Regions from separate parts of the Caballeronia sp. 11_S32 genome, predicted to be linked through region 2. Evidence: riboswitches for the same ligand, from Rfam matches in the RefSeq annotation. Region 2 holds a riboswitch; the other holds the start of a gene.
What was found. Region 2 has a riboswitch for glycine ahead of gcvT (glycine cleavage system aminomethyltransferase GcvT). Riboswitches for the same ligand answer to the same signal wherever they lie in the genome.
Positions count from the first base shown of each region.

Region 1 (15,468 bases), on a different contig from region 2:
TGCCGTATGGCCGCCTCTCTTCTCCGGCCGGTTACCGCGCTTCGCAACGCCGCCGCCGGCCAATCTCCTTACCTTCATCATGTGAAGACCTTTTTTCATATTTATGTTGCAGTACGAATGATTCGACATGAAATCGATTCGACTGTTTGATGCAGCATGGGGCGCCATGGGATTCTTTTCCCCGCGCGCCATGGTGGCTCTAACTCGGTATAAAGCTCAAAGCTGTTCGATCGGGATATCTTTCGCGTGGTACACGTCTCCTTCATGGGGATGGATGGCGTATCATCGAACGAGCCGTGCACCGCGCAGGCGCATGGCCCGATGGCCGCCGGAGCGGTGAAACGGTGCGCTGGACCGCAACCCGGCCGCACGTCGATCTCCGCAATGCAATTCATGGTGACTCAGCGTGACCGTCCGCAATATCCCCCGTATAGGGGAGCGCGATTCGCACGGGCGGCGGATCGCAGCCAGGGTCGATCCGAGTGCCACTAACCGCCGATGAATGTGACCGAATCCATAGCGCCAGTCAGGCCATCCGTGCTTCTCGCGACGAAGCTCCTTCCGCCGCGCCTCGCCGCCGGGCTGATCGATCGCCCGCGGCTCGTCGGGCTGGCGGCGCTTGCCGAGAACAAGCGGCTCACCGTCATCAAGGCGCCGGCCGGCTTCGGCAAGACATCGCTCGCGCTCGCCTGGCTCGAACGTCTGCGCGAACGCGGCGCGCTGGTGCCCTGGCTCTCGCTCGATCCCGACGACGACGAACCCGCGCGCTTCCTGCACCATCTCGCGCAGGCGTTGCGGCAGGCTTGCGGCAACGTCGGCGCATCGGTGATCGGGCTAACCGCGGAGGTCTCGCTCGTTCCCGCGCAGTCCATCGTCGCGACGCTCATCAACGAACTGGTCGACGTGGAGGACGAGGTCTATCTCTTCCTCGACGACTATCACCTCATCAGTCTTCCCGCCATTCACGAGGTCGTCGCGTTCTTCATCGAGCGCATGCCGCCGCATGTGCATCTCGTGATCTGCACGCGCGCCGATGCGACGCTGCCACTCGCGCGCCTGCGGGCAAGGAACGAACTGCTGGAAATCGACGCATCGGCGCTGCGCTTCGACTTCGATGAAACGCGCTGCTTCATCGAACGCGAATGTCCGGGCGGGCTCGAAACCGCCGCCGTCAAGTCGCTGTTCGCCCGCACCGAGGGCTGGGCCGCCGCGCTGCGCATTTCGGCCTCGGTGCTGACACGCGAAGACCGCGGCCAGAGCGCGGGCGCGGGCGTGCCCTCCGGCGCGGCGCGGCCGTTCGCCGCCTATCTCGAGGAGATCCTGACGCATCTGCCTGCGGAGATCGTCGGATTCATGTTGCGCACGGCGATACTCGAACGCCTGAGCGCGCCGTTGTGCGAGGCGGTGACGGGGGCCGCCAACGGCCAGCGCATGCTGGAGACGATCGCGGCGCGCCAGCTTTTGCTGGAGCCGATGGATATCGAAGGGCAATGGTTCCGCTATCACCATCTGATGCGCGACTACCTGTGCAGACGGCTCGAAACGCAGTTTCGCGACGAAGTGCCGGACCTGCACCTCCGCGCCTGCCGATGGTACGCGCAACAGGAACAATGGACGGATGCGGTCCGGCACGCGATCGCCGCCGGCGCGATGGACGACGCCCTCTCGCTGATGGGCCGCTGCGCGATGTCGCTCGTCATGAAAGGCGATCTGCTCACGCTGCTGGGATGGCAGCGTCACTTCCCCGCGCATCTGATGCGCGAACAGGTGCAGGTGAGGCTGGCGATCGCGTGGGGCATGGCGCTGGCTCTGCGCTTTTACGATGCGCTCGCCATGGTCGATGCGCTCGAGCACGACGCCCCCGGCCACGCGGACGCCGAGGCCGAACGCATCCGCTGGGAATGCGCGGCGATCCGCGCGGTGGTGTGCGCCGTGCAGGACGATCCGCAGCGCGCGCTCGCGATGGCGCAGAGCTGTCTCGAGCGGCCATCGTCCGATGCCTGGACCACCAATGTCCTCTCCAATGTCGTGCGCTTCGGGCACTGGAAGGCGGGCCGTCTCGAAGCGCTCTACGCGACGCCCTGGATTCCCGATTCGATCGAGGACGACAAGCGCAACGTGTTCTCGTCGGTGTATCGGCTGTGCCTGCTCGGACACGCGGAAATGCAGCAGATGCATTTCGATCTCGCCGAGCAGTACTTCACGAAGTCGATGTCTCTGGCCGAACGCTATCTGGGCCCGCAGTCCATCTCCGCCGCGTTGTGCGCGCCGATGGTTGCGCAGATCCGCTACGAGCAGGGCCGTTTCGACGATGCCGAAGCCATCCTCATCGACATGATGCCGGTCATCGATCTGGCGGTCATACTGGATAGCGCCCTGATCGCGTATCGCGTGCTCATTCGCATCGCCGTCGCGCGCGGGAATGCCGCGCACGCGTATGCGCTGCTCGAGCACGCTCAGGCGCTCGCTCACCGGCGAGGCTGGCCGCGCATGATCGCGGGCGCGCTCGTCGAACGCACGCGGCTGCATATCCGCGAAGGAAGGCTCACGGAAGCATCGGCGTGCGCCTCCCAGCTCGATGATCTCGCCGCGCGCGATACGCAATTCTCCCCGCCCGTCTCGGCGGAAATCGAAAACTACCGCGCGCTCGCCAAGGCATGTGTCGCGATGGCGCGCAACCAGAACGACGAAGCGATCGAATGGCTGAGCGCCGCACGCGACAGGGCCGAGCAGCGTCACAACGACTACCTCTCCCTGCGCTTGCGCACCGTGCTCGCGCTCGCGTGCGCGGGAGCGGGCAGAACCCGCGATGCCGTCGATGCCTTCAGGGAGGTCGTGAAGATCGCAGCGACCACGGGCATCTATCAGTCCATCCTCGACCAGGGACCGTCGATCGGGCCCCTGCTGCAGGCCATTCGCGACGACATGCGCGCCACCAGCCAAACGCGCGACGTGGTCAATTACATCGATCGGCTGCTCGATGGCTGGCGCGCGCTTTATCAAGCCGACAGCAAACCGCCGCGCGAAGCCGAACGCGAGCCGTTGAGCGCGAGGGAACGCGGCATCGTCGAGTTGATCGCGCAGGGGCTTTCGAACAAGGAGATCGCGCGCGATTTAGGCATCGCGCCGGAAACGGTGAAATCGCATGTGAAGAGCATCTTCGTGAAGCTGTCGGTCGACAAGCGCGCGCATGCCGTCGCGCGCGCGCAGGCGCTCGGGCTCGTGCGGTCTGGCTAGCGCCGAACGACGCGCGCCACGGCGCTGCTCAATCCCCTTTGCGACGAAGAAACGCGCGCACGACGGGCGCGACTTCCTGCGCTCGCGTGATGAGAAACAGATGGCCGTCGTCGATGACATGGAGCGACGCATCGCGGATGCGCGCCGCGAGCATCTTCGCGTTCGACAGCGGCACGATGGGATCATCGTTGCCGTGCATGACGAGCGTCGGCTGACGCAATGTGCAGAGCCAGTGCAGACTGGTCCATCCCCATGCGGCCAGCAGCTGATACAGGTAACCCCGCCCGCGCGGCGGCTGGATATGGCGGCTGTGAGCTTCGAGCAACGCCGGATCGCGGCGATACGCGCCCCCATAAATGTCGGGGCCGACACGTTGCAGATAAGCCGGATCGGTATAACGGCGCGGACCGATCAGCTTCGACAGCACCGATAGTCGGGCGGGCACCATGAGGACACCCGGCGAAGTCGCCGCGAGGATCAGTCTGCGGCAGCGCTCGGGATTCTGCCGCGCGAACTGCTGCGCGAGCGCGCCACCCCACGACACCCCGAGCACGTCGACAGGTCCGTCATGCCCGAGCCGCCGCAGGAGCTTGTCGGCGAGAACGGAGAGCGTCGAGAACCGATACGGCGCGAGCGGTGCGGGCGAACCGCCGACGCCGGGAATATCGAAGATGATCACGCCCACGTCCTGCAGCGCATCGACGAACGGCTCGACGAGTTCCAGATTCGCGCCGATGCCGTTGAAGATGAGAAGCGGCGGAGAAGCATCGCTGCCGTGCCGCACGCCAACGCGCACGATCTGCCCATCCAGATCGACCAGTTGTGTTTGCATGCTGCTGACGGATTCGGGGCTTTGTTTCGTTTCGTTCATCACACCTCTCCTCGCGACACGCCGGGTCGCCATGCGTTACTTTCGGGACTGCAGAAGCGCCTTCCACTCCTCGACGTTTTCCGCGACGCGCTTCGAGATCACGGCGATGCTGTCGGCCTGCGCGCGATACGCTGTATCGGCAAGTTCGCGGACGTCCGACAGCATCGTGCGCGCGTTCTCTTGAACCTTGGATTCCTCCGGGTCCTTCTGTCGCGCGATCATCGACTGGACACGCATGATTCGCGCGTTGACGATCTCCACCTGCTTCTGGCCGAGCGACTGAAGGCCCGCCAGCGCAGTCGTGTTGGCGGCCGCGAGCGCTTCGATATCCTTGCGGCGCGATTCGAGCATCGCGTTCACGTCGAGGCGGGGCAGCCTGAGCTGCGTGATGAAGCCGAGGTAATCGGCGATGAGGCTCTTCGGACGAGTCGTTTCCATGAGCGTTGCTCCTTTGAGAGAAAATCGGATCGATTGAATATCGGCCGCGATACGGCGCGTCATTCGTGCATCAGGCTTCCAGCACGTAGGTTCCGGGCGCTGCCGCCAGCGGCGCATACCGCCGGTTGCCGGGCTTCGACGGCGCGGCACGCCGTTCGCCCGAACGCGCAGCCAGCCAGTCGCGCCAGTTGTTCCACCACGAGTCGTTCTCGGCTTGCGCGCCGGCGAGCCAGGCGTCGGCGTTCGCGGGTAGCTCGCGGTTGAGATAGAACTTCGCCTTTGGATTGCCCGGCGGATTGATGAGGCTCTGAATGTGGCCGCTCGAACTCAAGACGAAGCGCGTGTCGCCGCCGAAGAGCCGCGCCGAATCGTAGACGCCCTTCCACGGCGTGATGTGATCGGTGATGCCGGCCACGACATACTTGTCGCAGGTCACGTCCGTCAGGTCGACAGGCGTGCCCAGCACGCTCAACGCGCCCGGCTTCGAAAACAGGTTATCCGTGAAGATGTCGAGAAGCTGGCCATGCAGCTTCGCGGGCAGGCGCGTCGTGTCGTTGTTCCAGTACAGGATGTCGAACGCGGGCGGCGTCTTGCCCAGCAGGTAGTTGTTGACCCAGTAGTTCCAGACCAGATCGTTGGGCCGCATCCATGCGAACACACGGCCCATTTCCTCGCCCGCCAGTACGCCCCGGACCATGCTGCCCTGCTTGGCCGCCGCAACCGCTTCGGGCGTCGCGAAAAGGCCGAGTTGCGAATCCGCCGTGCTGTCCAGCACGGCGACCATCAGCGTGGCCGCGTTGACCGACTTGATGCCCCGGCTTGCAAGATGCCCGAGCAAGGCTGAAATGGTCATCGCGCCGGAGCATGCGCCGTGCAGATTGATATCGTCGCTGCCCGTGATGGCGCGCACCGCCTCGATCGCTTCGAGCAATGCGCCGACGTAGGTATCGAGATCCCAGTGAGATTGCGCGACGGTGGGATTGCGCCAGCTCACCACGAACACCTGAAACTCGCTCTTCAGCAGATAATCGACGATGCTCTTGCCTTCCGACAGATCGAACACATAGAACTTGTTGATCTGAGGCGGCACGATCAGTTGCGGACGGCTATAGACGTGCCCGGTCGTCGGCGTGTACTGGATCAGCTCGAGCACTTCGTTGCGAAACACCACGGCGCCCCGCGACGTGCCGAGATTCTTTCCCACCTCGAACGCGGTCTTGTCGACCTGAGCCGGCATGCCCTGATTCGTCAGCATGTCGGTCATGATGTTCTTCATGCCGCCGATCAAACTCGCGCCGCCCGAATCGACGATCTTCTTGAGCGCCGCCGGATTGCCGAGCAGCGTGTTGGTCGGCGAAAGCGCGTCCGTGAAAAGCGACATCACGAACTGGGCGCGCTCCTTGTTTTTCGCATCCAGCGCACAGCGGTCGACGAACCCGGAAAGCGCGTCGCGCCATGCGAGATAGCCTTGCAGCGTCACGCGATAGAGGGAATTCTCGCGCCACGCGGCATCGCCGAACCGCTTGTCGCCCTGCGGCGGATTACTTTCCGCGCTTCCGCCCAGCGCGGCGATCAGATTCCGGACCAGCTTCGCTTCCTGCTCCACGACGAGCGCCGGTTGCCGCAATGCCTGCGCGCCGATCTGCTGCGCCGTCGCGAACACGTCGCAAGGACGCAGTCCCACGAATGGGTTCGGGCCCAACATGCCTTCCGCGGCGGAGGCCGCGACGTCGTCGGGCTGTTCGCCTCGCGACAGGTTTTCAGTGCTTACCGCCATTTTCCCGTTCCTCACATCCGTTCATGCGACCAGCATGGCGAGCGTCTCGGCGATCAGCGCCGGCTTGTCCTCGCCCTCGATCTGCAACTCGTTCATCGTCTTGACGATGACCCGGCCGCCGCCCTTTCTCTCCGCCGTCAGCAGCGTCACGCGGTTGCGCACGCGCGCGCCGGCTTTCACGGGCGTCATGAAGCGCACCTTGTCGAGCCCGTAGTTGAGCCCGGCGGATGCATCGCCCGGGATGACACCGATCTCGATCGCGAGCGCGGCGAGCAGCGAAAGCGTCAGATAGCCATGCGCGATGGTTCCGCCGAAGGGGCTTTCGCGCGTCGCACGCTCGACGTCGACGTGGATCCATTGCGTATCGCCCGTGCATTGCGCGAACGCGTCGATGCGCGCCTGGTCGACGACGACCCAGTCCGACACCCCCAGTTCGCAGCCGACGAAGGTTTCGATCGTCGCGATGCTGTATTCCTTGATGCTCATCGTGTTGTCTCCTCGTGAGCGGTCAGGCGAACTGCGCGCGCAGCCACTTCTTGTTCATCTTGCCGACGCTCGTTTTTTCGAGCGCATCGACGAACTTGACGATTTGCGGCACGGCGTACTTCGAGATGCGCCCGGACTCGCTGAATGTGAGCACGTGGCGTTTGATGTCGTCCTCGCCGATGCCGGCGTCGGCCTTGAGCACCACCAGCGCGACCGGCCGCTCGCCCCACTTCTCGTCGCTGATGCCGATGACGGCGACTTCGGCCACGCCCGGATGCATCGAAATGAGGCTTTCGATTTCGAGCGACGAGACCCATTCGCCGCCGGACTTGATCACGTCCTTGATGCGGTCGGTGATCTGGAGATTGCCCGTCGAGTCGATATTGGCGATGTCCTGGGTGTGCAGATAGCCGCCGCTCCACAGGTCGGCGGAGGCTTCAGGATTGTTCCAGTAGCCCTGCGTGAGCCAGGGCGCGCGCGCGACGACTTCGCCGTATGCCTTGCCGTCGTGGGCGACGTCCTTCATCTCCCCGTCGACGATGCGCAGGTCGACGAGCGGAATCGGCAAGCCGGTCTTGCAGCGCAGGCGCACCTGCTCATCCGTGTCGAGCGCTTCGGAGCCGGGCTTCAGTTGCGCGAGGCTCAGCACCGGACAGGTTTCCGACATGCCGTAGCCGGTGAAGACATCGATGCCGCGATCGAGCGCGGCGCGCGCGAGGCCGTGCGTCAGCGCCCCGCCTCCGATGACGACCTTCCATTTGCTGAAGTCGACGCTCTTCGATTCCGCGCAGCTCAGCAGCATGTGCAGGATCGTGCCGACGCAATGTGAGAACGTCACGCGTTCGTCGCGCAGGAGCCGGACGAGACGATCGGGCGCGTAACGGCCCGGATAGACCTGCTTCACGCCCATTGCCGTGGCGATGTAGGGCATGCCCCATGCGTGCACATGGAACATCGGCGTGAGCGGCATATAGACATCGCCGCGATGGAAGCGCTGCCCGGACTCGGGGCTCGACAGGGCCGCCATCAGCGTGATCGTGTGCAGAACGAGCTGGCGATGCGAGAAATAGACACCCTTGGGCAGTCCCGTCGTGCCCGTGGTGTAGAACGTGGTCGCGCGGGTGTTTTCGTCGAAGTCCGGAAAATCGCAATGGTCCGGACTCGCGGCGAGCATTGCTTCGTATTCGGTGGCGAACGGAATCGAATGCGCGCAGACTTCGCTGCCGGCTTCGTCGATCCAGACGAAGGTTCGCACCGTTTCGAGCTGGTCTCGAATGGCCTCGATGACCGGCAGAAAATCGGTGTGGACGAACAGTATCTCCGCGCCGGCGTGATTGATCGTGTAAGCGATCTCGTCGTGCGAAAGACGCACGTTGACCGTCTGCAGGATGGCGCCCATCATCGGAACCGCGAAATAGCATTCGAGGTAGCGGTGACTGTCCCAGTCCATCACCGCGACGGTGCTGCCGTGCTGCGCGCCGAGCCCTGCGAGGCCATTGGCGAGCCGCGCGATGCGCTCGCGCAGCGTGGCGTAAGTCATCCGCATCGTTCCGCGGTACACGATCTCCTGATCGAGCGCCTGGGTAAATGGCGTGTGCAGCAGTTGCTTGATGAGCAATGGATAGGCGTAGGCCGAAGGCTCGGCGGCCTTCACGTCGTCCCGCATGGGAATCTCCTTTAATCCTGATATGAACCGCGGGAGGGACGTGGATCAATTTTTTTGTTCGTGTGGCGTCCTCCCGGTATGCGAATCTTCGGGGCGAACGCGCGCGCGGACTATCCCCTGAATGGGGGAGCGGGGGAGCGGCGGTGATGGGTTATGCCCGCGACCTTGAAGGGCGAGCGCTTGCGGATACGGTGGCGAAACGAGGTCGAAGCGGGGCATCACCGCACAGACCGGCTCGAGCAACGCCGTCCGTTGACGGAAGCGTGAGCCGTGCATGCTCTCGACGGTTGAATATGCATCGCGTCCAGTTTTGAGACACGTCAATCAGCGAACGACTGCCCTCTATTAGGATGAGCAATTCTGTTCAGATTCTGGAGGTGACATGTCGTTTCCCGAATGGGGGCATTCATACAACGCGCTATACGTGCCGCTGTCGCGATGGGACTGGCAATGCGCTTTGATGCCTGCCGGCGAAGTGAAAACGGAAGGCAGCTTCTGGTCGTCGCGGTCTTTCGAAGAGCGAGAAGAGAAAAGGAAAGGCCGGCAGAAGCAAATCGAGCAGGACAGGGAGGATTTTCAGCGCTTGTTCAGCGTTGACATCGACCGACGCGGAACCGCTGCGTCCTCCGACTTCAGGTATTACGCAGACTTCATACGCGATACCCTGCGGGCGTCGAGCTGGAACATGCCGCTCGATGGCGACGACATCACGCACTTGCTGCGCCGTGCCGTGCGTGATGGCCGTATCGTCCCCGCGATTGATCGCGCATGGCTCGGTGGACAGCGGGTTTTCAAACACTACGCACCGCAGCACTGGCCGCGCTATAGTGGCGGCGTTTCCTTCGCCGCGAGTACCGGCGGAGCGAGTGCGCCAGCGGGCCGATTCACAGGTCCGTTTGCTGCCTCTCGGTATGCGGCGGAGATGGTGCTAAATAACAGGCTCGCCAACGGTAACAGCATATTTGGTGGCAGCAGCAGCGGGGCGATTACTGGCGGTTTCGATTGGTTCGGCGCTACGGAAGCGGTCGCCGGAACCGCGCTCGGCGGCGCGGGTTCGGACGACGACAGCGGAGGCGATGCCACGCTCAGAAAATTCGGTAATACCGACGGTAGCGACGGCGGTTCGTTGCCTGGCGACGCGCAGCCGTTCGAGTATCAGTCGGACAGTATCGACAGCGAAGCGTTCGATGTCGCTGGAACCCATCGCGGCGACATGTATGCTTGCGACATCATTTCAATAGAATGTAAAGGCTCTGTGCTACGCGAATTTCCGAGTCAATATCTCGATTCGACATATAACGATATTCAGACCGACGCACGCGACGGCGTCAAGGATGCACGAAAGGCGCTCAAGCTCCTGAACGATAACCGCTTCAAAAAATAGGAAACGGACAATGTCTCATCCCTTGTTCACCTTGTTGCAAAAACTCGATTCTGCGAGGGTCGCCTATGCGCTCAGCCGCCATAGACCGGAAAGCATCCTCGTCTCAGTGACGGTTGTTGGTCAGCGCATCGAAATCGATGTATTCGACGACGGTCATATGGAAGTGTGTCGTTTCGTTGGTAATGAAGACATCGAGGGCGGCGAGGAATTGATCGATTCGCTCATCGACTTGGCTTCTTAGTAACCGTCGCTCGAATCGAAGGCTGAATTTCCAGCACCGCCATTGCCGCCGCTGCGGCGATTACGCGCGGCCCGCTTGCACGAGACCGCGCGTGCTTCACCTCATGCGGCGCGAGCCAACCCCGCAGCGCACTGTGACGAGTCCAACAAAATGGCATCCGCGATCGACTCCGCCGTCGCTGCCGACAACGTCCACCCGAGATGCCCGTGTCCCGTGTTGTAGTAGACGCCGGCCCGCTTGCCCTGCCCGACGCGCGGCAGCATGCTCGGCAACATCGGACGCAGGCCGGCCCACGGAATCACGCGCGCCGTCGACATCTCCGGGAACAGTTCACGCGTCCACGCGACGAGCGGCGCGATGCGATCGGCCCTGATATCGCGATTGAACCCGTTGATCTCCGCTGTCCCGGCCACGCGAAACCGGTCTGCCCCGAGGCGGCTCGTCACGATCTTCGCCTTGTCGTCGAGCAGGCTCACCCACGGGGCCGCCTGCCGGCTCTTCTCGTCATCCAGGCATACCGTGATCGAATAGCCCTTCACCGGATATACGTTCACATGGTCGCCGAGCATCCGCGCGAACTCGCGGCTTCTCACGCCGGCGCACACGACGATGCGATCGAACGCGCTTTCGGGCGCACCGTCGCCGTCATGCGTCCGGATATGGAAGCGTCCATCGCGCGTCTGGTCGATCGATGCGATCTCCGTGTCGTAGCTGAACTCGACCCCGTGCTTCACGCACGCTTGCGCAAGCCCGCGCGTGAACTTGTGGATGTCGCCGGTCGCATCCGAAGGCGTGAAGAAGCCGCCGTAAAACTCGCCGCGCAATGCCGGCTCGATCCGGCTGATTTCGCCCGCTTCGACCGCATGCCGGTCGAGTCCGCCTTCTCGCAGGAGCTCGTTGACCTTCGCGGCCGAATCGTAGTCCTTTTGGCTTCGATAGACATGCAGAATGCCGCGGCGCTCCAGATCGAAGTCGATATGCTCGCGCTCGGCGATCGCGTACAGATGGTTGCGCGCCGCAAGTGCCAGGCGCACGGTCTCGATGGTGTTTGCGCGGTAGTTCCCGATCTGTCGGAGGAACTCGCCCATCCATGAATACTTGTGCCAGGAAGGCGACGGATTCAGGAGCAAGGGCGCATCGCGCGTGAGCATCCAGCGCAGTCCCTTCACGACGGTGGCCGTGTGATTCCAGACTTCCGCGTTGCTGACGGATAGCTGGCCGCCGTTGGCAAAGGACGTTTCCATCGCCGCATAGCGATGACGTTCGAAAACGGTGACGTCGAAGCCGCGGCGAGCGAGGGCGTAAGCGGTCGTGACGCCGGTGATCCCGGCGCCGATGATGGCGATTCTTGACATGACATGGTCCAGATTGTGTTGAGCATGTGCCGGCTCGACGCGATATGCGTCATGTCCGGCTCCTGCCCCATCTGTCCATGTACCTGAGAGTTTCGATCCTGCCTGGCCGCCCTTGTGTGGCGCCCTGACCGGAAATCCCCTTCGGTGGGCGCAGCGCGCCTCTCTCCAGATCGTTCCTGCGGCGCGGTCCTTGGGCCTGAGAGTTTCCGGGGCGGTTGCTCCGTCGGCGCCGTCATCGTCTGATGACAGTCTCTCCCGCGCTGCATTTGAGAACATCCGCACAATAACGTTACGAATTAACGCGCGCAAGTGCTATTTGCGAGAAGTCCGCGCGTCAGGACCCGGCCGAGGCCGGCCGCAACGCCTCGTGGCACGCCTGCAGATCGGCCATGAATACCTTCAGGATCGATGGCATGGCCGCGCCCCGCCGCGTGATCGCGCAGAACGGCCAGATGCCGCCATAGCGCTCCGCGCAGATCCGGCGCATGTCGCCGCTCTCGACCCAGCGCAGCGCGTAGTGATTGGGCAGAAATCCCACATACGTGCCCGACAGGATGAGGATCGCCTGCGCCTCGACATTGTCGACGGTGGCCGCCGCCTTGCTCGCGCTCAACATGCGCAGATCGTGCTGCTGGAAATAGCCCCGCGCGACGATCCGGCTCTCGGCGATCATCTCCGAGGACACGTCGGCATCGAACGCGCGCCCATAGAGCGGATTGCCCTTGCCGCAATAGAGGCCGTCCGGTTCGACATAAAGCTCGTCGTAGCTCAGGCCCGGCACGTGAATCGGAAAATGGCCGATCGCCACATGGAGCCGGCCGTCCAGCACGCGCTCTTCCAGCTCGGCGGGCGAGCCCACATAGACGTCCACATGCACATCGTGTCCCCGCGACACGAACTTCTGCAGCGCATTCGGCAGCGGCGATGTCTTGTCGGAAACCGTGTTGTCGATGGTCCCGAGGTAGAGCTTTCCCGAAATGTGCTTCTTGAGCGCGTCGGTATCCATGCAGAACGCCTCCACGGCGATCTGCAGCCGCTGCGCCGCTTCGTAGGTCGCGATGCCATGCTCGGTCAGCCGGAAGCCGCTGCGCCCGCGTTCGCACAGCTTGAGCCCGAGCCGGGTTTCGAGCGTGGTCATCTGCTCGCTGATCGTCGACTGGCTGACGTTCAGGCTCGCCTGCGCAGCGGAAAAGCCGCCGCATCGCACCACGGCCATGAAAACCCGCAACAGCTTGAGGTCCACGTCCTGCAACTGGGTCATCGTTCGCGCCTCCATGCGCCGTTGCTTCGGAAATTCCGATATGAACATCCGATACTCGTGATTTTCATGCCCGCCGCTCCTGTCCATAGTCTCTCAAAACAACGCGCAGGCTCAACCTGCGGTCCACCCAGACAGAACAGGAGATGCAGATGCAGGGCAACAGCTATGAATCCGGGCGACTCAACCTGCCGTTCGTCGGCCATTGCACGTTCGCGAAGTCGCCGGTGTGCCTCGACTGGAACCGGATCGACGCCGATGTGGCGATCCTCGGCGCGCCGAACGACATGGGCACGCAATGGCGCTCCGGCGCGCGCTTCGGGCCGCGCAGCATTCGCGAGGCGTCGACGCTGTTTTCGTTCGGCCATGCGGGCGCCTACGACCACGAAGACGACGTGCTGTATCTGAGCCGCGACCAGTTGCGCATGGTCGACGTGGGCGATGCCGACATCGTGCATACCGACATGGCGAGCAGCAACGCGAACATCGAGCTTGCCGTGCGCAAGATTCTCGCGTGCGGCGCGATGCCCATCACGCTGGGCGGCGACCATTCGATTCACGCGCCGGTAATCAAGGCGTTCGAAGGAAAAGGACCGATCCATATCATCCACTTCGACGCGCATCTGGACTTCGTGGACGAGCGTCACGGCGTGCGCTACGGGCACGGCAATCCGCTGCGGCGCGCATCCGAGATGGCGCATATCGTCGGCATGACGCAGCTCGGCATTCGCAACGTGTCGTCGTCGAACCGTGACGACTATGACGCGGCGCGCCGTGCCGGCTCGGAGATCCTGTCGGTGCGCGACGTGCGCCGGCTCGGAACGGAAGGCGTTCTCGCGCGGATTCCCGAAGGCGCGGCCTACTATATAACCATCGACATCGACGGTTTCGACCCCTCCATCGCGCCCGGCACGGGCACGCCGAGCCACGGCGGCTTCCAGTACTACGAGGTGCTCGAGATCATCCAGGCGCTCGCCCGGCGCAGCCGCGGAAACATCGTAGGAATGGACCTCGTCGAAGTCGCGCCCGCCTACGACCCCGCCGGCGTCACGCCGATTCTCGCCGCTCAACTGCTGATGAATTCCATCGGCTTCATCTTTCACGAGCGCAGCAAGGCGAAGCGCTGAAAAGCGCGCCTGCAACCGGACGGTTCACATCGACATTCACGGGGCTCGACATCACGAAGCCCCGGATAAATCAGGAGACGACGTTGGATACCATTGTTCGCGATTACCTCGGGCGATTCGGCATTCAGGAGGCCACCGCGCGCTTTTTGAAGAAGCCGCAGAAAATGTTCATCGGCGGCGAGTGGGTGACGGGCGGCGCGGGAGAGACACTCGATGTGATCGAGCCGTCGACCACCGGCGTCATCACGCAGCTTCCGCTCGCCACCGCCGACGATCTCGACCGTGCGGTCCGCGCGGCGCGCAAGCAGTTCGACGGCGGCCCGTGGCGCAAGCTCAAGCCGCTGGAACGGGAGCGCATGCTGCATCGGCTCGCGGATCTGATCGAAGCCAACGCGACCGAGCTCGCGGAAATCGAATCGATCGACATGGGCAAGTCCGCCGCGCAGGCTCGCGATGTCGACGTGCAGGGCACCATCGACACGTTCCGCTACTTCGCCGGCTGGGCCTCGAAGCTGCACGGGCGCACCGTCGAGCCTTCGCTTCCGGGTGACTATGTCGCCTATACGCGCAAGGAGCCGGTCGGCGTGGTCGGCATCATCGTGCCGTGGAATTTTCCGCTGCAGACGATGGCGTGGAAGCTCGCGGCCGCGCTCGCCGTGGGCTGCACGGCGGTCATCAAGCCGGCCGAACTCACGTCGCTGTCGACGCTGCGCTTTGCCGAGCTCGTGCAGGAGGCCGGCATTCCGGAAGGCGTCGTCAATGTCGTGACGGGACGCGGCGCCGTGATCGGCGCGGCGCTCGCGCGTCATCCCGGCATCGACAAGCTCACCTTCACCGGCTCGACCGACGTAGGCCGCAACGTGGGACAGGCGGCCGTGCACGATATCCGCCGCGTGACGCTGGAGCTGGGCGGCAAATCGCCGGTGCTCGTGCTCGACGATGCGGACATCGACGCCGCCGCGCGCGCCGTCGCGAACGGCATGTTCTTCAACTCCGGGCAGGTGTGCGACGCCGGCACGCGCGTGTATGCGCAGCGCAAGATCCACGACCGCTTTCTCGCCGCGCTCATCGACTACACGCGCACGCTGAAGATCGCGCCGGGCCTCGATCCCGACTGCTTCATCGGCCCGCTGGTATCGGCGCTGCAGAAGGAACGCGTGAGCGCGTATATCGATACGGGACGGCGCGAAGGCGCGGAGCTCGTCTACGGCGGACGCAGGCGCGAAGAAGCCGGTTACTTCGTCGAGCCCGCGATCTTCGCGCATTGCCGCAACTCGATGAAGATCGTCCGCGAAGAGATCTTCGGACCCGTGCTCGTGACATCGCCCTTCGACGACCTCAACGAAGCCGTGCAGCTCGCGAACGACTCGCCCTACGGTCTCGCCGCGGCCATCTACTCGAACGATGTGAATCGCATCCACACGCTCGTGCCGCAACTGCGCGCGGGCAGCGTCTACGTGAACGCGCACAGCACGATCGACCCGGCGATGCCGTTCGGCGGATTCAAGGAATCGGGCTTCGGCAAGGACCTCGGGATGGAGCAGCTCGACCACCTGACGGAGACGAAAGCCGTCTGGATCACGCTGCACTGAGCGCCCCTCCCCTCTTACGGCATCAGCTTACTGATC
Region 1 covers NZ_JBXOWH010000005.1:722,213-737,680, forward strand. Annotated here, with positions in the region: gene AC1Z32_RS37845 (porin) at 1-99, opposite strand, end outside; gene AC1Z32_RS37850 (winged helix-turn-helix domain-containing protein) at 499-3,237, shown strand; gene phaZ (poly(3-hydroxyalkanoate) depolymerase) at 3,266-4,108, opposite strand; gene AC1Z32_RS37860 (phasin family protein) at 4,145-4,546, opposite strand; gene AC1Z32_RS37865 (alpha/beta fold hydrolase) at 4,617-6,323, opposite strand; gene AC1Z32_RS37870 (MaoC family dehydratase) at 6,345-6,809, opposite strand; gene AC1Z32_RS37875 (fatty acid--CoA ligase) at 6,832-8,475, opposite strand; gene AC1Z32_RS37880 (hypothetical protein) at 8,858-9,859, shown strand; gene AC1Z32_RS37885 (hypothetical protein) at 9,870-10,100, shown strand; gene AC1Z32_RS37890 (D-amino acid dehydrogenase) at 10,202-11,455, opposite strand; glycine riboswitch at 11,525-11,626, opposite strand; glycine riboswitch at 11,630-11,723, opposite strand; gene AC1Z32_RS37895 (LysR family transcriptional regulator) at 11,790-12,764, opposite strand; gene speB (agmatinase) at 12,866-13,840, shown strand; gene AC1Z32_RS37905 (aldehyde dehydrogenase family protein) at 13,924-15,432, shown strand.
Region 1: linked by a shared signal. The riboswitch ahead of AC1Z32_RS37890 (D-amino acid dehydrogenase) and the one ahead of gcvT (glycine cleavage system aminomethyltransferase GcvT) in region 2 are both predicted to bind glycine.

Region 2 (15,468 bases):
GCGTGTATGCCGTGTACCACGCCGGATTTTCCAGCACGTTGCGCAGGATCACGGCCGGCGTGTGCGTGCCGTAGTAACCCTGGCCGATATAAGTCCGAAACACCAGGTTCTCGTCCGCGAGCTTGCGCAGCGACGCGAGCGCTTCCGCCTCGCTCTTCGGCTGCGTGAACGCGCCGAGCGGCAGCGTTTCCTTGCGGCGGATCGATTCAGGAATCACCGCGTCGATGAAGGCCGCGCGCGATGCGAAGCCGAGCGCGTCGAGCATCGCGCGCTGGTCTGCTTCGTCGGGGCCGATGTGCCGCTCGGCGAATGCATCGTGGCATTCGAGCGCGGCGAGTGACAGGGAGGTGCGGTTCATCAGGCGATCCGGGTGTTCGAGCTTCATGTGAATTCCTGCGAATGGCGGCACCTTCGTTGCGGGAAGGAACCGCCTTCGTCGATTGAGAGAGTTATTCGCCGATCGACTTGCCGTAGCCTTCGGCGTCGAGCAGCTTGTCGAGAGAGGCGTCGCCTGCCGGCTTGATCTTGAAGAGCCAGCTTTCGTACGGCGCGCCGTTCACCTGATCGGGCGTCGCGGTGAGCGAGTCGTTCGCGGCGACGATCTCGCCCGACACCGGCGCGTAGATATCGGATGCGGCCTTCACCGATTCGATCACGGCGATCGCATCGCCCGCCGCGACGGTCTTGCCCGCCGCCGGCAGCTCGACGAACACGATGTCACCGAGCGCTTCCTGCGCGTGATCGGTGATGCCGACGGTCAGCGTGCCGTCGGATTCGGTGCGGACCCATTCGTGCGATTCGGTGTATTTCAGATCGGCCGGGATGCTCATTGGATGCTCCTTGCGTGGTTCTTTCGTGAGGTTCTTGATAGGAGGGAACGGGCGCGACGGCGCTTATGAAAGTTCGACGAGAACCTTGCCGTTGCGCACGAACGGAAGTTTTACCACGCGCGCGGGGAGTTGCTTGTCGCGGATGACGACCTGCACCGTGTCCCCGACGGCAACAGCGGTCGGGACGCGTGCGAACGCGATCGATTCCTGCATCGACGGCGAAAACGTGCCGCTCGTGATTTCGCCCTCGCCGTGCGGCGTGACGACTTTCTGATGCGCGCGCAGCACGCCGCCCGCCTTGCCGTTTTCCTTGATGAGCACGAGTCCGACGAAATTCGCCTTCGAGCCGTGCGCCTCGAGTGCCGAGCGTCCGACGAAATCGCGCGGCGCTTTCAGATCGACGGTCCATGCGAGGCCGGCGTCGAGCGGCGAGACCTTCTCGTCCATGTCCTGGCCGTAGAGGTTCATGCCGGCTTCGAGGCGCAGCGTGTCGCGCGCGCCGAGGCCCGCGGGCTTCACGCCCACGGCGGCGAGCGCGTTCCACAGCGCTTCCACGTGCGTCGCCGGAACGACGATCTCGAAGCCGTCCTCGCCCGTGTAGCCCGTGCGGGCGAGCATCAGCTCGCCGAATTGCGTCGACGGAAAAACGACCGCATTGAACGGCTTGATGTCCTGCGTTTGCGCACGCGTATCCGGCAGCACTTGCCAGGCTTTTTCGCGCGCATTCGGGCCTTGCACGGCGATGATCGCGAGATCGCGGCGCGGCGTGATGGACAGATTGAATTCGCCTTCGGCATTCAATTGCCCGAACCACGCGATGTCCTTCTCCGCCGTGCCCGCATTCACGACGACGCGAAAGCTCGTCTCGGAGAAGTAGTAAACGATGAGATCGTCGATGACGCCGCCGTCGCCGTTGAGCAGGCACGAGTAGAGCGCCTTGCCCGGCGTCGTGAGCTTGTCGACGTTATTGGCGATTGCGTACTTGAAGAATTCGCGGACGGCTTCGCCCTCGAAATCGACCACGCGCATGTGCGAAACGTCGAACATGCCGGCATCCGTGCGCACGGCGCGGTGCTCGTCGATCTGCGAACCGTAGTTGACGGGCATGTCCCAGCCGCCGAAGTCGACCATGCGCGCGTTGAGCGCGAGGTGAGCGGCGTGCAAGGGCGTGTGTTGAAGAGAAGTCATCGGGGCCTCGGTTCGCGAAACAAAAAAGGCCACGCAGCGCGCTTTTGCCTGCCGAATGCGCCTGCGCTCGCTGCCGTTGCAGCGCGCAAGGTGCATACCGGCTGGCGGTTGCGATGCGTGACCCCTCTGTCCTCGGTACCTGAGAGATTGCGCGAACCGTGCACGGTCGTGCCGCGGTTCATCGCGCGCCCCTTCGGTGGGCAACTGGCTCGTTCGACGAAGCCGCTGCCGCTCTCCAGAGTGCGAGGAAATTGCTTTCCTCGACGCCGTCGGTCCTTTTGCCTGAGAGTTTGCGGGTATGCCCCTTCGGCGGCGCGGCGTCCGCTGTCGTGCTGACAAGCGGCGGCCACGCGCTCTCCCGACGCGTGCGGCAGAATTTACGCGACCGAATTGGGGTTGTCAAACGGATTCGGACCGCAGCGATTGACTGTCCGATCGATCCGTATCGGCTTAGCCGAACGGGCCCGCGCGGCGAAGAATCGAACCGCTTTGTTTCAAATACGGGGAAATTTGCCGCAATCGCGCGCGTATGCTGGACGATTCGTCATCTTTTCCCCAGACCGCATGCCGGCCACCCTCACCATCGATGGCGTCACGTAGTTGGGCGAAAGCGTGTCGGTGCACGGTGGACGCTCCGGAAGCATCCACCGGCGATAGACGTCACTGGCGCGCGAACGGCACGCGCCGCCCTTCGGCGTCGCTCTGAATGGCCAGCTCGATGATCGTCATCGTATCGACCGCGTCCTGCGGCGAGACCGGAAATGGCTTCCTATCCTGAATCGCCGCCGCCAGCGCCCGATAAAACTCGATATATGCGCCGTCCTTCGTGGCGAATTCGTGACGCAGATCGAGGTCGCCATCGACTTCGCGCAGCACGCCCGGCGGGTTCTTCGCGAACTCCGGATTGCCCGGCCGCATGCCCGAACGCAGCTGATCTTCCTGAGTATCGAGCCCGTTCTTCACATAACTGCCGCGCGTGCCATGAATCGCGAAGCGCGGCGGTTCCAGCGCGGCGAGCGCGCTCGCGTGCAGGATCACTTCCTTGTCGCCGTAGCCGAGCACGAGATGCACGTAGTCCGGCGCGTGCGCGTGATCGCGGTGCGCCTTCACGAACGCCGTCACCGTCTGCGGCGCGCCGAAGAGCGTCAGCGCCTGATCGATCAGATGCGGCCCCAGATCGAACAGCAGCCCGCCGCCGCGCTCCGCCTCCTCGCGCCAGCGCTGCGGCACTTTCGGGCGGAAGCGGTCGAAATGCGATTCGTAATGCGTGATGCGCCCGAGCCGCCCGCTTTCGACGAGCGCGCGCACCGTCATGAAATCGCCGTCCCAGCGGCGATTGTGGAACGGCGCGAAGATCAGGCCTTTCTGCTGCGCGAGATCGGCGAGCGTGCGGGCGTCGCGCGCGGAGAGCGTCACCGGCTTGTCGACGACCACGTGCTTTCCCGCCGACAACGCCCGATGCGCGAGATCGAAGTGCGTGTCGTTCGGCGTCGCGATGACGACGCATTCGAGACCGTCGACGGCGAGCAGCGCGTCGAAATCCGCGACAATCTGCGCGTTCGGATAATCGGCCTGCGCGCGCTCGGCCTGGCTCGTCGCGATAGCCGTCACTTCGGCGCGGCCGCAGTGCTCTATGACCGGCGCGTGAAACGTCGCGCCGGCGAGTCCGTACCCCATTACGCCGACTTTCAGTGCTGTGTTCATGCGGGCATCGTCCTGTCGTGAATTCGGTCGGATATTGTGGCACGAACGAGGGCCGGAACCGCGCCGGTTCTATCGTGTTAACATCGCGCTCTCCTCCATGCGCCGGTCCGCCGCGCGCGCCAGATATCCAAGCCCAATACGATGTCCGCAGGTCTCAACGCCGCGCAAAGCGAAGCCGTGCGCTATCTCGACGGTCCCTGTCTCGTGCTCGCCGGCGCGGGCAGCGGCAAGACGCGCGTGATCACGCAGAAGATCGCGCATCTGATCGAAGGACGCGGCTTCGAGCCGAAGCACATCGCCGCGCTCACCTTCACGAACAAGGCCGCGCTCGAAATGCGCGAGCGCACCGGGAAACTGCTCGAAGGCAAGACGCTCACGACGCCCGGCAAGGAAGGCCGCAAGATTCCCGTCAATCAGTTGACGATCTGCACATTCCATTCGCTCGGCGTGCAGATCATGCGGCAGGAAGCGGAGCACGTCGGACTGAAGCCGCAGTTCTCCATCATGGATTCGGACGACTGCTTCGGCATGGTTCAGGAGCAGCTCGGCACGACCGACAAGGGTTTGATCCGCAAGATCCAGTCGATCATTTCGCTGTGGAAGAACGCGATGGTGTCGCCCGATCAGGCCTCCGTGCTCGCGAGCAACGAGGACGAGCATCAGGCGGCGATCGTCTATCGCAGCTATGCGGCCACGCTGCACGCGTATCAGGCGCTCGATTTCGACGATCTGATCCTGCGCCCCGCGCAGCTTTTCGCGGAGAACGAGCAGATTCGCGAGAAGTGGCAGAACCGCCTGCGTTATCTGCTGATCGACGAATATCAGGACACGAACGCGTGCCAGTACGAACTGGTGAAGCTGCTGGCCGGCCCGCGCGCGGCGTTCACCGCCGTGGGCGATGACGATCAGGCGATCTACGGCTGGCGCGGCGCGACCATCGAAAACCTCGCGCAGCTCGGCAAGGATTTCCCGAAGCTGCACGTCATCAAGCTGGAGCAGAACTATCGCTCGACGGTGCGGATTCTGACGGCGGCGAACAACGTCATCGCGAACAATCCGAAGCTGTTCGAGAAAAAGCTGTGGTCCGAGCACGGCATGGGCGACACGATCACCGTCACCGGCTGCAACGACGAGGAGCACGAGGCGGAATCCGTCGTGTTCCGGCTGTCGGCGCACAAGTTCGAGCGGCGCACCCAGTTTCGCGATTACGCGATTCTTTATCGCGGCAACTTTCAGGCGCGCATCTTCGAGCAGGTTTTGCGGCGCGAGCGCATTCCGTATGTGCTGTCGGGCGGGCAGTCGTTCTTCGACAAGGCCGAGATCAAGGACCTCATCGCGTATCTGCGTCTGATTGCGAATCCCGACGACGATCCCGCGTTCATCCGCGCGATCACGACGCCGCGGCGCGGTGTCGGCAACACGACGCTCGAAGCGCTCGGCGCGTTCGCGGGCGCGGCGAAGGTGTCGCTGTTCGAGGCGGTGTTCATGGGCGGCATCGAGGCGCGGCTGTCGGCGCGGCAGGTCGAGCCGCTGCGCACGTTCTGCGAATGGATCCGTCGATTGTCGGACCGCGCCGCGCGCGATCCCGCGACCGAAGTGCTCGACGACATGATGGAAGCCATCCATTACGAGTCGTATCTCTACGACGCGTACGACGAGCGTCAGGCGCAGTCCAAGTGGCAGAACGTGCTCGAGTTCCTCGAATGGCTCAAGCGCAAGGGCACGAAACCGGAGGCCGCGCCCGGAACGGAACAGACCGGCTACGACACCGCCGACGGTTTCGCCGATGAAGGCAAGAACCTGCTCGGCCTGATCCAGACGGTCGCGCTGATGTCGATGCTCGAAGGCAAGGAGGAAGATCCGGACGCGGTGCGGCTGTCGACCGTGCACGCATCGAAGGGGCTGGAGTATCCGCACGTGTTTCTGGTGGGCGTCGAGGAAGGCATCATGCCGCATCGCGGCGGCTCGGACGACGACGCGCCCATCGACGATTCGCGCATCGAGGAAGAGCGCCGGCTGATGTATGTGGCGATCACGCGGGCGCAGCGCAGCCTGCATCTGAACTGGTGCAAGAAGCGCAAACGCGCGCGGGAGACGGTGGTGTGCGAGCCGTCGCGCTTCATCCCCGAGATGCTGCTCGACGATGCGCCGCCGCCGACGAAGGAAGAAGCGCCCTTGTCGCCGAAGGATCGCATGGCGATGCTCAAGGCGATGTTGCAGAAGAGTTGATCTCTTTGCGCTTCAAATAAGAAAACCCTGCGCCACGACGACGCAGGGTTTTTTGTTTCGGCTCGAGCGTTACTTTGCCGCGTTGACCATGTAATCGACGGCCGCCTTCACATCCGCATCCGGTGCGTTCGATCCGCCCTTCGGCGGCATCGCACCCTTGCCGTGCAACGCGTAGTTGTAGACGGTGTCCATCGGCTCCTTGAGGCGCGGCGCCCATGCGGCCTTGTCGCCGAACTTCGGCGCATTGAGCACGCCGGCCGCGTGACATGCCTGGCAGACCTGCTCGTAGAGCGCCTTGCCGGCCTGGGCTGCGTCGGCGCTTTGCGCGCCCGCTGCCGGCGCCGCCGATGCGGTTTGCGGCACGGATGCGAGCGCCGCCACGGCGGCGGCGGCCTGCGCGTTTTCGTTCGAACTCGCGCCCGCCGGGGCCGATGCGCCTCCGGCACTCGCTGCCGGCGCCGATGCGCCCGCGCTGGCCGCCGCGCCCGGCGCGGGTTGCGCGGGTTCGGCGAGCTTGCCGCCGCTGCCGTTCGCCATATAGACGACAGCGCGCGCGATTTCGAAGTCGCTGTAATCGTCGGGGCTGGTGCCGCCGCGCGCGGGCATCGCGCCCTTGCCGTTGAGCGCGTTGTGCAGGAGCGTGTCGTAACCTTCGCCGATGCGCGTGCCCCATGCGCCGGCATCGCCGAACTTGGGCGCGCCTGCGGTGCCTGCCGCGTGACAGGCCGAGCACACCGCTTTATAGACTTCCTCGCCTGTCTTGTAGACGCGCGGCGCGTTGGCGTCGCGGATATCGACCTGCGCGGCGGGCGCGATGCGCTCCTTGACCGAGGATTCGAGATCGGTGCCGGCGCCGGTGCGCGTCGCATTGTTCACGTAGACGGCCAGCAGGATGATGATGGCGACCGGGATGCCGAATCCCGCGATGACCGCGGCGATGAGTTGGCCGGGTGTCTTGATCGGGGCTCCGTGGGGTGCTTCGCTCATGCTTGTCTCGTCTCCCGTTTTTTGGTGTGAGTCGGTTCAGTGACAGCGTGACAGCTACCGCATTGCGCTTGGGCGCGCCTTGGGGAAAGGCACGGTCGATTATAGACGGAACGCTTAACTGTCGGCGCGGGGTGGCCGGCGCGGCGGAGCGGGCGTTTACCCGAATCGTGTGAGGCTTCCGGCGTCTTGTCGCGCGGGCGCGTTCGACCCCGTGCGATGGACGAAGTCATGGAAAACAGGTATCCTCTCGGATTCGCATGGGCCTTGCAGCCGACTTTCGGCGTGTGTCTTTCCCCCGCAAGCCCTTCTCCGATGCGCCCGTAGCTCAATGGATAGAGTACTGCCCTCCGAAGGCAGGGGTTGCTGGTTCGATCCCAGCCGGGCGCGCCAAGAATTCCGCTTCAACTAAATCGGCAACAACCAGCACGCGCAGTTGTGTTGTCGGACTCATCCATCCGCCGGTTCGAATAATATTCCTGTCGTTCCCCTTGGCAGTACGCCGTCCACCTATCCAGGACGCGCCGAACCCTTGGGCGTTTTCACGTCACGAGACGGGATCTGCCTACGGCAGTGCTGATAAACGGTGCTTACATCCTCAAGCGATTCCGCAGTCCGAATCAACGAATGTGGCCGTCGCGATATGACTATCCGCCTGGATCAACGATTGCCAGAAAGAGCCGAGGTCGGCGCCGCACGAAGCACCGTCCCCCACCCGAACCCCATCCCCGCCAGCCACCTGCGATAAGCCACCGCCATCCGGTCACAGCGCTGATGCAACTCCGCATCGAGATCGAGCGGCAGGCATCGAGGCCACTGCGACTCCACGATCGGCGTGTCCTGCGTCAGGATCTCCATGTTGAAGTCATAAAGCTCCTGATCGGAATGCGTCGTGTCATCCTCGTGGATGGAAACGAGCCACGCCCGCGTCTCCGTCTGCGTCACGGGCGATGCCGCCAGCATGATATGCAACGCCCCCAGGCCACCGCCCGCCATCTTCGTGAGCGTCGCAATCATCGGCCGCTTCACGCGATACACATACTCGATCATCGCGCCGCCGCCTTGCCCCGGAATGCCCGCGGGCTGCCAGTATCGGCACTGCCGCGCCTCCAGCCCTCCATCGGTCACAAGGACTTCATAGTCAGGCACTTCCGTATGCGCGTCTTCGCCGAGAATGCCCTCGTGCACGAACGAAAAGTGCGCCATGTCCAGAAAATTCTCGACGACGCGCGGCGCCGATGACCTCACCATCTGCGGCGCGAGATTGATGCGCCGGCCGCCGGGAATCGCGGCTTCGGGAAAAAAATCGAGCGCATGAGCAGGCTCGCCGAAGCACATCCAGATAACGCCGTACTTCTCCTCGCTGACGTACGTCGTCGTGCAGACACGCTTCGATGGACGCAGCGACGGATTCGACGGAATCCGCAAACACTGTCCCTCGATGTCATAACGCCATCCGTGATACGGACACACGATCTGATCGCGCATCACGTGCCCGAGCGACAACTGCGCGCCCCGATGCGGACAGTAATCGCGCCACACGTGCGCCGCGCCGACGCTGTCGCGCCACACGACGATCCGCTCATCGGCGACGATGAACCCGCGCGCCCCGCCCTCCGGCACGTCGTCGCTATTACAGACCGGCAGCCATTCGGCCGTTAATGAGGCTGAGGAAGATTCGTCGCGCATCACGGTGAATCGGAAAAAGTCGTTCGAAAGCCGTTCTTACACGAAACACAGCGTCTTCGCAAAACGTTGCAAAATAGCGGATCGCTCGCTCGGTGCAATTCGATGCCACTCCATCCCACCGATGCCATGCGACGGGGCCGCAGTACATAACAGCAAGATAAAAGAAAGAAATCACCATCCAGGGGTTCAGTATGGAGCAGGCGCATCAACCGGCACGCCGGGCTTATGCCTTCGCATGGTCCGAGCACCGGAATCCCGAACGCGAGCAGGCCACGCTGCGGGTCTGGATGGGTGCGGCGGTTCTTCTGGCATACGGCATCTACGCGTGGCTCCATCCGTCGCACGATGCATCGATGGTCATGCGCATTGTCGCGCTGTACGTGTCTTATGGCGCCGTCACGCTCTTGATCGTCAGCCGCATGCGCTCGCCTTCGGTGAAGCGTCTCACGGCGACGACCATCGCCGATCAGACGCTGCTCGGGCTCGCGCTCGCCGCGGGCGGCGCCATCGGGCTGCCGCTCATCTGGGTGATGTTCTGGTTTCTGATCGGCTCGGGATGCCGCTATGGCAAGCGCACGCTCGCCGTTTCATGCGCGACGGCGCTCGTCATCGTCGTGGCGCTCGCGCTCTGGCAGCCGTGGTGGCATGCGAATATCCCCGCCGCTATCGGGCTGGGCCTGAGCGTGCTGGGCGCATCGGTGTATCTGAGCGTGCTCGTCGACCGGCTCGGCAACGCGAATCGGGATCTCGCGCGTCAGGCATCGACCGATCCGCTCACCGGCCTGTCGAACCGTTATGCGCTGGAGCAGATCGTCGATCGCGCGATGTCCGCGCCCGAAGCCGATGGCGACAGCGCCACCGCGCTCCTCCTCATCGATCTCGACGGCTTCAAGGAAGTGAACGACACCTACGGCCACGCCGTCGGCGACATGCTGCTGCAGGCCTTCGCGCAATCGCTCGGCAAGCGCATGCGCAAGACCGATACCATCGCGCGTCTGGGCGGCGACGAGTTCGTCGTGCTCGCGCATCAGGTGCGCGATCCCGCCGCGGTGCTCGCGATGGCCGACAGCATTCACTCGGTGCTCGCCGCGATCACCTCGGTGCAGGAGCGGCCGGTGTCGGTCTCGGCGAGCATCGGCGCATGCCTGCTTTCCAGCGCGACGGCCGCGCATCAATCCGGCATGACCGCCGTGCTACGCGCCGCCGACCGCGCGATGTATCGCGCGAAAAGTCTCGGCGAAGGCAAGACCGTGTTCGCCGAGACGCGCGACTTCGAAATGAACTAAAGCATCAAGCCTCGACGCCCGTCCACGCCTGCTCGCGCAGCTTCGCGCGAAGACGCGCCACCGCCTGGCTGTGCAACTGGCACACGCGCGATTCGCTCACTTCCATCACCGCGCCGATTTCGCGCAAGTTCAGGCCGCGTTCGTAATAGAGGCTCATCAGCAGCTTCTCGCGCTCGGGCAGCTTGTCGATGGCCTCGATCAGCGCGCCGCGCAAGCTGTCGTCGAGCAACGCCGAAAGCGGATCCGAACGGTCGACGCAATAACGGTCGAGGAACGGCTCGTCGTCGGCGGAGCGGTCGAAGTCTTCGTAGTAGATCAGCTGGCTGCCGTGCAAGTCCTGCAGCATCGACTGATACTCGGGAAGCGGCATGTTCATGTGCTCCGCGATCTCCGTCTCGCTCGCCGAGCGGCCGAGGTTCTGCTCGACCTTGTGCACCGCCGATTCCACTTCGCGCGATGTCTTGCGCATGCTGCGCGGCAGCCAGTCGTTCGCGCGCAGCTCATCCAGCATCGCGCCGCGAATGCGCTGGCTCGCGTAGGTCTCGAACTGCGCGCCTTGATCTTCCTTGTAGCGGCTCGCCGCGTCCATCAGGCCGATCATGCCGGCCTGGATGAGATCGTCGAGATCCACGCTCGCCGGCATCTTGGCGACGAGTTGAAGCCCCAGCCGGCGAACGAGCGGCGCATATTTCGTCAGCACGTCCGACTGTGAGAGTTTGCCTTGGGCGTTATACATCTTGGTCACCTATCTTGATCACATCGACGCCGTGCTGCTCATTGCATGCTCGGAAAGCCAGGCTTCCCGCACGCCGTGACCAGAGTCGCCTACCGGAATGCGCGCGTTTCTCTGGCTCTCCGTCTTCGCCGGATAAGGCGCGGGACGCATCGGCCAGTGCAGGAGCTCCGCCGCGATCGCGCGGTAGTCGCGCGCCGCGGCCGTGGCCGGGAACGCTTCGACTGCGCAGCGCGAGAGTTCCTTCGCCCGAGCGACGCGCGCATCCTCGGACACATACCCCGCCTGCACGAGCGACACGGCCAGATACCGGCTCGCGACGCCCGACAGGTTGTCGAACGCGACCGCCGCGTCGGCCGGGTTCTGCACGTGATTGATGAGCACGCGGAACTGGCCGATCGCGTGGGCGTAGTGCAGGCGCTTCATGCACGCATACGCCTCGGTGATCGCCGACGCGGCCACCCGCGTCACGACGAGAAAGTCATGCGCCTGCGCCGCGAGGGTCGACAGCGCGCCGTGGCGATCGAGCTGCGCATCGATCAACACGATGTCCGCCGGACCGTCGAGCAAGGCGCGGCACTGCGCGGCGTCGTGAACGATGCGCTCGTCGCGCGGCGCCGCGATCAGCGAGAAGCCGAACGGCGTGCGCTCGACGGTATCCGCCAGCGTGCGCCGTCCCGACATCACCGCGGCGAGCGCGCCTGCATCGGACAGGCCCAGCATGCGGCTCACCGATCCCGCGTCGCGATGCTCGTCGATCACGAGCACGTCCTTGCCGTGCACGGACAGCGCCGCGCCGAGATTCAACACCGCCGACGTGCATCCGATGCCCGCCGGCCCGCCCGCGACCGCCACCACGCGCGAACCGGCGCGCGTGAGGAGCCGTCGCAGACCTTCCGCCTGGTCGAGCACGAACTTATCCAAAGCGCACCTCATGCATGTCGGTCGTGGCGCGCGCGGACAACGCCGAGAGCAGCGCCGGCACTTCCTCGTCCTGCGGCACGAACGGCGAGCCGTCGCGCGGAATGCAGAACGCGCTCTTGATGAGAAAGCGCTTGGTCGCGACGTACAGGTTCTCCGGCACCTTCTGGCCGGTCGACACGTAATGCACGGGCAGCTTGTAGCGGATGACCGTATCGAGGACACCGCCGAGATTCGTGGCTTCGTCGAGCTTCGTCAGGATGCAGCCCGCGAGCGGCGGCTGATCCGGCGCGCTCTTGTAGGCCTGCACGACTTCGTTGAGCGTGTCGCCGTGGCTCGTCGCGTTGAGCAGCAGGATGCGCTGCACCGGATGACCCGCGCCGCACAGCATCGCGATCTGGTCGGAGACCATGCGGTCGCGCTGGCTCATGCCGATCGTGTCGATCAGCACGATATGTTTGTTGCGCAGCTCGGACAGCGCGAGCTGGAGGTCGGCGCCGTCCTTCACCGCGTGCACCGAAACGCCGAGAATCTTGCCGAAGATGCGCAGTTGCTCGTGCGCGCCGATACGGTAGCTGTCGGTCGTGAGCAGCGCTACCTTGCTTGCGCCGAAGCGCATCACGCAGCGCGCAGCGAGCTTCGCGGTGGTCGTCGTCTTGCCGACGCCCGTCGGGCCCATCAGCGCGAACACGCCGCCGCGCTCCATCAGCGCGTCTTCGCTGTCCATCACCGGGATGTTCGATTCGAGCACTTGCTGAACCCATTCGAGCGCGCCTTCCACGCTCTCCATCTCGGGCATGTTGTCCATCATCATGCGCACGAGTTGCGCGGAGAAGCCGGCGGAAAAGAGGCGCTTGGTCAGCGCGCCGCCCGTCGGATTGCGACGCTGGCGCTCGCCCCACATGAGACCGGAGAAGTGCTCTTCCATCATCGAGCGCATCGACGAGAGCTCGTTCATCACCGTTTCGTTGACGACCTGCTCCATGCGCGCGCGGATCGCTTCGGTGACGACGGCCGCCGCGTTCGCGGGCAGGCCTTCGAACGCGCTTTCCGGCGCGGCGTGTGCAGCGTGTGCAGCGGGCGCATCGGCGCGCGGCGCGCTCGCGTTTATCTTCTGCGCGGCGCGGCGCGCGGCGGCTTGCGCGGCTTCGCGAGCCCAGTCAGGGGTTTCGACCTTCGACTCGACGGCTGCTTCGGCACGCTTCGCCTGCGCTTGCTGACGCAGCGCGTACTTGCCCGCTTCCGCCGTTTGTTCGGCGCGCGGCTCTTGCACGGACACCGTCTTCGGCACGCCCATGCCGCGCGCGATCGCGGCGGATGCCGTGAGCGGCCGGTTCGACGGCATCGTCGCCTGCTGCGCGATGCGCTTCGCGTGCTCGATCAGCCACGGATTCGAATCGGCCATCGTGCGCGGCGCTTCGTCGTCGGATGCGGTTTCGTTCGATCGGGCGTGGTCTTCTTCATCGTCGATGTCGGTGTTCGCGCCGAAGACCGACGAGAACACGTCGCCGCTCGCATACGGATTCGCGGCTGGCTGCTTCATCGGCATCGCGGCGGCGGCGGCGGCGGCCAGCGCGGCGCGCGACGTGCCGGCCGAGCGCACTGCCTGCTCTTGCGCTGCGGGCGAAATCGATGCGATATCGCTATCCGCGACGCCGACGATCTCGACGGAGCCGTCATCGAGCGTGCGATTCGACAGCACCACGGCATCGGGTCCGAGCGCTTCACGAACCTGGCGCAATGCGTCGCGGCTGTTCGCACCGATGAATTTACGAATGTCCAAACTTGCCCCCGATGAGGTGAGACTGCGATCTTTGCTAGGCGGGCCCGCCTGGCTCATTGCCGTGCCCGCTTTTCAGTGAGGCCATTATTGCGAACTTCCCCTTTTGTCCATCGCTGGATAAAGGGTGAGAAAAAGGGGTATTTCGGCTGATGGAAACGCGACGGCGCGCTCTTCGGAAAAAGATTCCGTCTCGCGCTTTTCCGGACACGCGCGCGACGGCGTAAGCTCTAGGGTCTGTTCGCCCACGATCCGGCTCGCCTCGAGACGCGTCCGGACATTCCAAGGAGACTTCTTCGCATGGCGTCCGCTGTCCCCTCCGCGCAATCCGCAGCTCCCCAAGGTCAAACCACCGGCGCGCGCCTCGTCGTCGATGCGCTCGTGCATCACGGCGTCGAACGCGTGTTCTGCGTTCCCGGCGAGAGCTTTCTCGCCGTGCTCGATTCCCTGCACGACGAAACCTCGCAGATTCAGACGATCGTCTGCCGTCACGAGGCGGGCGCGGCGAACATGGCCGAAGCGGTCGGCAAGCTGACCGGGCGGCCGGGCATCGCGATCGTGACGCGCGGCCCTGGCGCTACGCACGCGTCGATCGGCGTGCACACCGCGTTTCAGGATTCGACGCCGATGATCCTGCTCATCGGCCAATGCGCCCGCGATCACATGGATCGCGAGGCGTTTCAGGAAATCGACTATCGGCGGATGTTCGGGCAGATGGCCAAATGGGTCGCGCAGATCGACGATCCACGCCGCGTGCCGGAATACCTGAGCCACGCGTTTCACACGGCGACGTCGGGCCGCCCGGGTCCTGTCGTGCTCGCGCTGCCGGAAGACATGCTGACCGAAACGGTCGACGCCGCGCCGCCCGCGCCGCGCTATCAGCGCGTGGCGGCGTCGCCGTCGGCGGCGCAGATCGAACGCCTGCGCGAAGTGCTCGCGAGCGCGAAGAAGCCGTTCGTGATCGCGGGCGGCAGCGGCTGGACGGCCGAGGGGACGCAGGATTTCGCGCGCTTCGTCGAGCAATGGAAGCTGCCGGTGGGCTGCGCGTTCCGCTATCAGGACACGCTTTCGAACGAGCATCCGAACTACGCGGGCGATGTCGGTCTCGGCATCAATCCGGCGCTCGCCGCGCGCGTGCGCGACGCCGACGTGCTCTTCGTGCTCGGCCCGCGCATGGGCGAATCGACGACGGGCGGCTACACGCTGCTCGACATCCCGAAGACGAAGCAGACGCTCATCCACGTGCACCAGGGTGCGGAGGAGCTCGGGCGCGTGTACAGCGCCGATCTGCCAATTGTCTCGGGCATGCCGGAAATCGCGTCGATGCTCGCCGCGCTGACGCCCCCCGCGAACATCGCGTGGGGCGGCGAAGTCGAGACCGCGCGCGCCGCGTACCTCGAATGGCGCAAGCCCCGCCCGATGCTCGGCGACGTACAGCTCGGCGAGATCATGCGTCAGCTCGCGGAAACAATTCCCGCCGATTCGATCCTCACGAACGGCGCGGGCAATTACGCGACGTGGCTGCATCGGCACTATTCGTATCGGCACTTCCGTTCGCAGGTCGCGCCGACGAGCGGAGCGATGGGTTATGGCGTGCCCGCCGCGATTGCCGCGAAGTCGCTTTACCCGGAGCGCACGGTGATCGCGTTCGCGGGCGACGGCTGCTTCATGATGTCGAGCCAGGAAATCGCCACGGCCATGCAATATCAGTTGCCGGTGATTTTCATCGTCGTGAACAACGCGCAGTACGGCACGATCCGCATGCATCAGGAGCGCCATTACCCGAATCGCGTGCACGGAACCGGGCTCACGAACCCGGACTTCGTCGCCTATGCGCGCGCGTTCGGCGCGCACGGCGAGCTCGTCGAGACGACGGATCAGTTCATGCCCGCGTTCGAACGCGCGCGAAATTCCGGTCTGCCGGCGCTGATCGAAATCCGTATTCCACAGGATCAGAGCACGCCGGGCGCGACACTCGAACAAATTCGCCAGCAAGGCCAGCGCTAAGCGACAAACTTTCAATCTTCTTGCAGCACACTCCCGGTGGCAGTAGAGTAGCCAGTTCAAAAACCATTGGGAGTTAGCGATGCTGAAGGTTCTGGCTTTGTCGTTGGCATTGGGTTT
Region 2 covers NZ_JBXOWH010000003.1:310,237-325,704, forward strand. Annotated here, with positions in the region: gene gcvP (aminomethyl-transferring glycine dehydrogenase) at 1-385, opposite strand, end outside; gene gcvH (glycine cleavage system protein GcvH) at 450-830, opposite strand; gene gcvT (glycine cleavage system aminomethyltransferase GcvT) at 894-2,018, opposite strand; glycine riboswitch at 2,135-2,267, opposite strand; glycine riboswitch at 2,279-2,389, opposite strand; gene AC1Z32_RS13055 (oxidoreductase) at 2,679-3,722, opposite strand; gene AC1Z32_RS13060 (UvrD-helicase domain-containing protein) at 3,864-5,951, shown strand; gene AC1Z32_RS13065 (c-type cytochrome) at 6,021-6,938, opposite strand; tRNA gene AC1Z32_RS13070 (tRNA-Arg) at 7,253-7,328, shown strand; gene AC1Z32_RS13075 (Rieske 2Fe-2S domain-containing protein) at 7,596-8,624, opposite strand; gene AC1Z32_RS13080 (diguanylate cyclase domain-containing protein) at 8,816-9,910, shown strand; gene AC1Z32_RS13085 (RNA polymerase sigma factor FliA) at 9,915-10,646, opposite strand; gene AC1Z32_RS13090 (MinD/ParA family ATP-binding protein) at 10,665-11,567, opposite strand; gene flhF (flagellar biosynthesis GTPase FlhF) at 11,560-13,347, opposite strand; gene AC1Z32_RS13100 (thiamine pyrophosphate-binding protein) at 13,645-15,351, shown strand; gene AC1Z32_RS13105 (PepSY domain-containing protein) at 15,431-15,468, shown strand, end outside.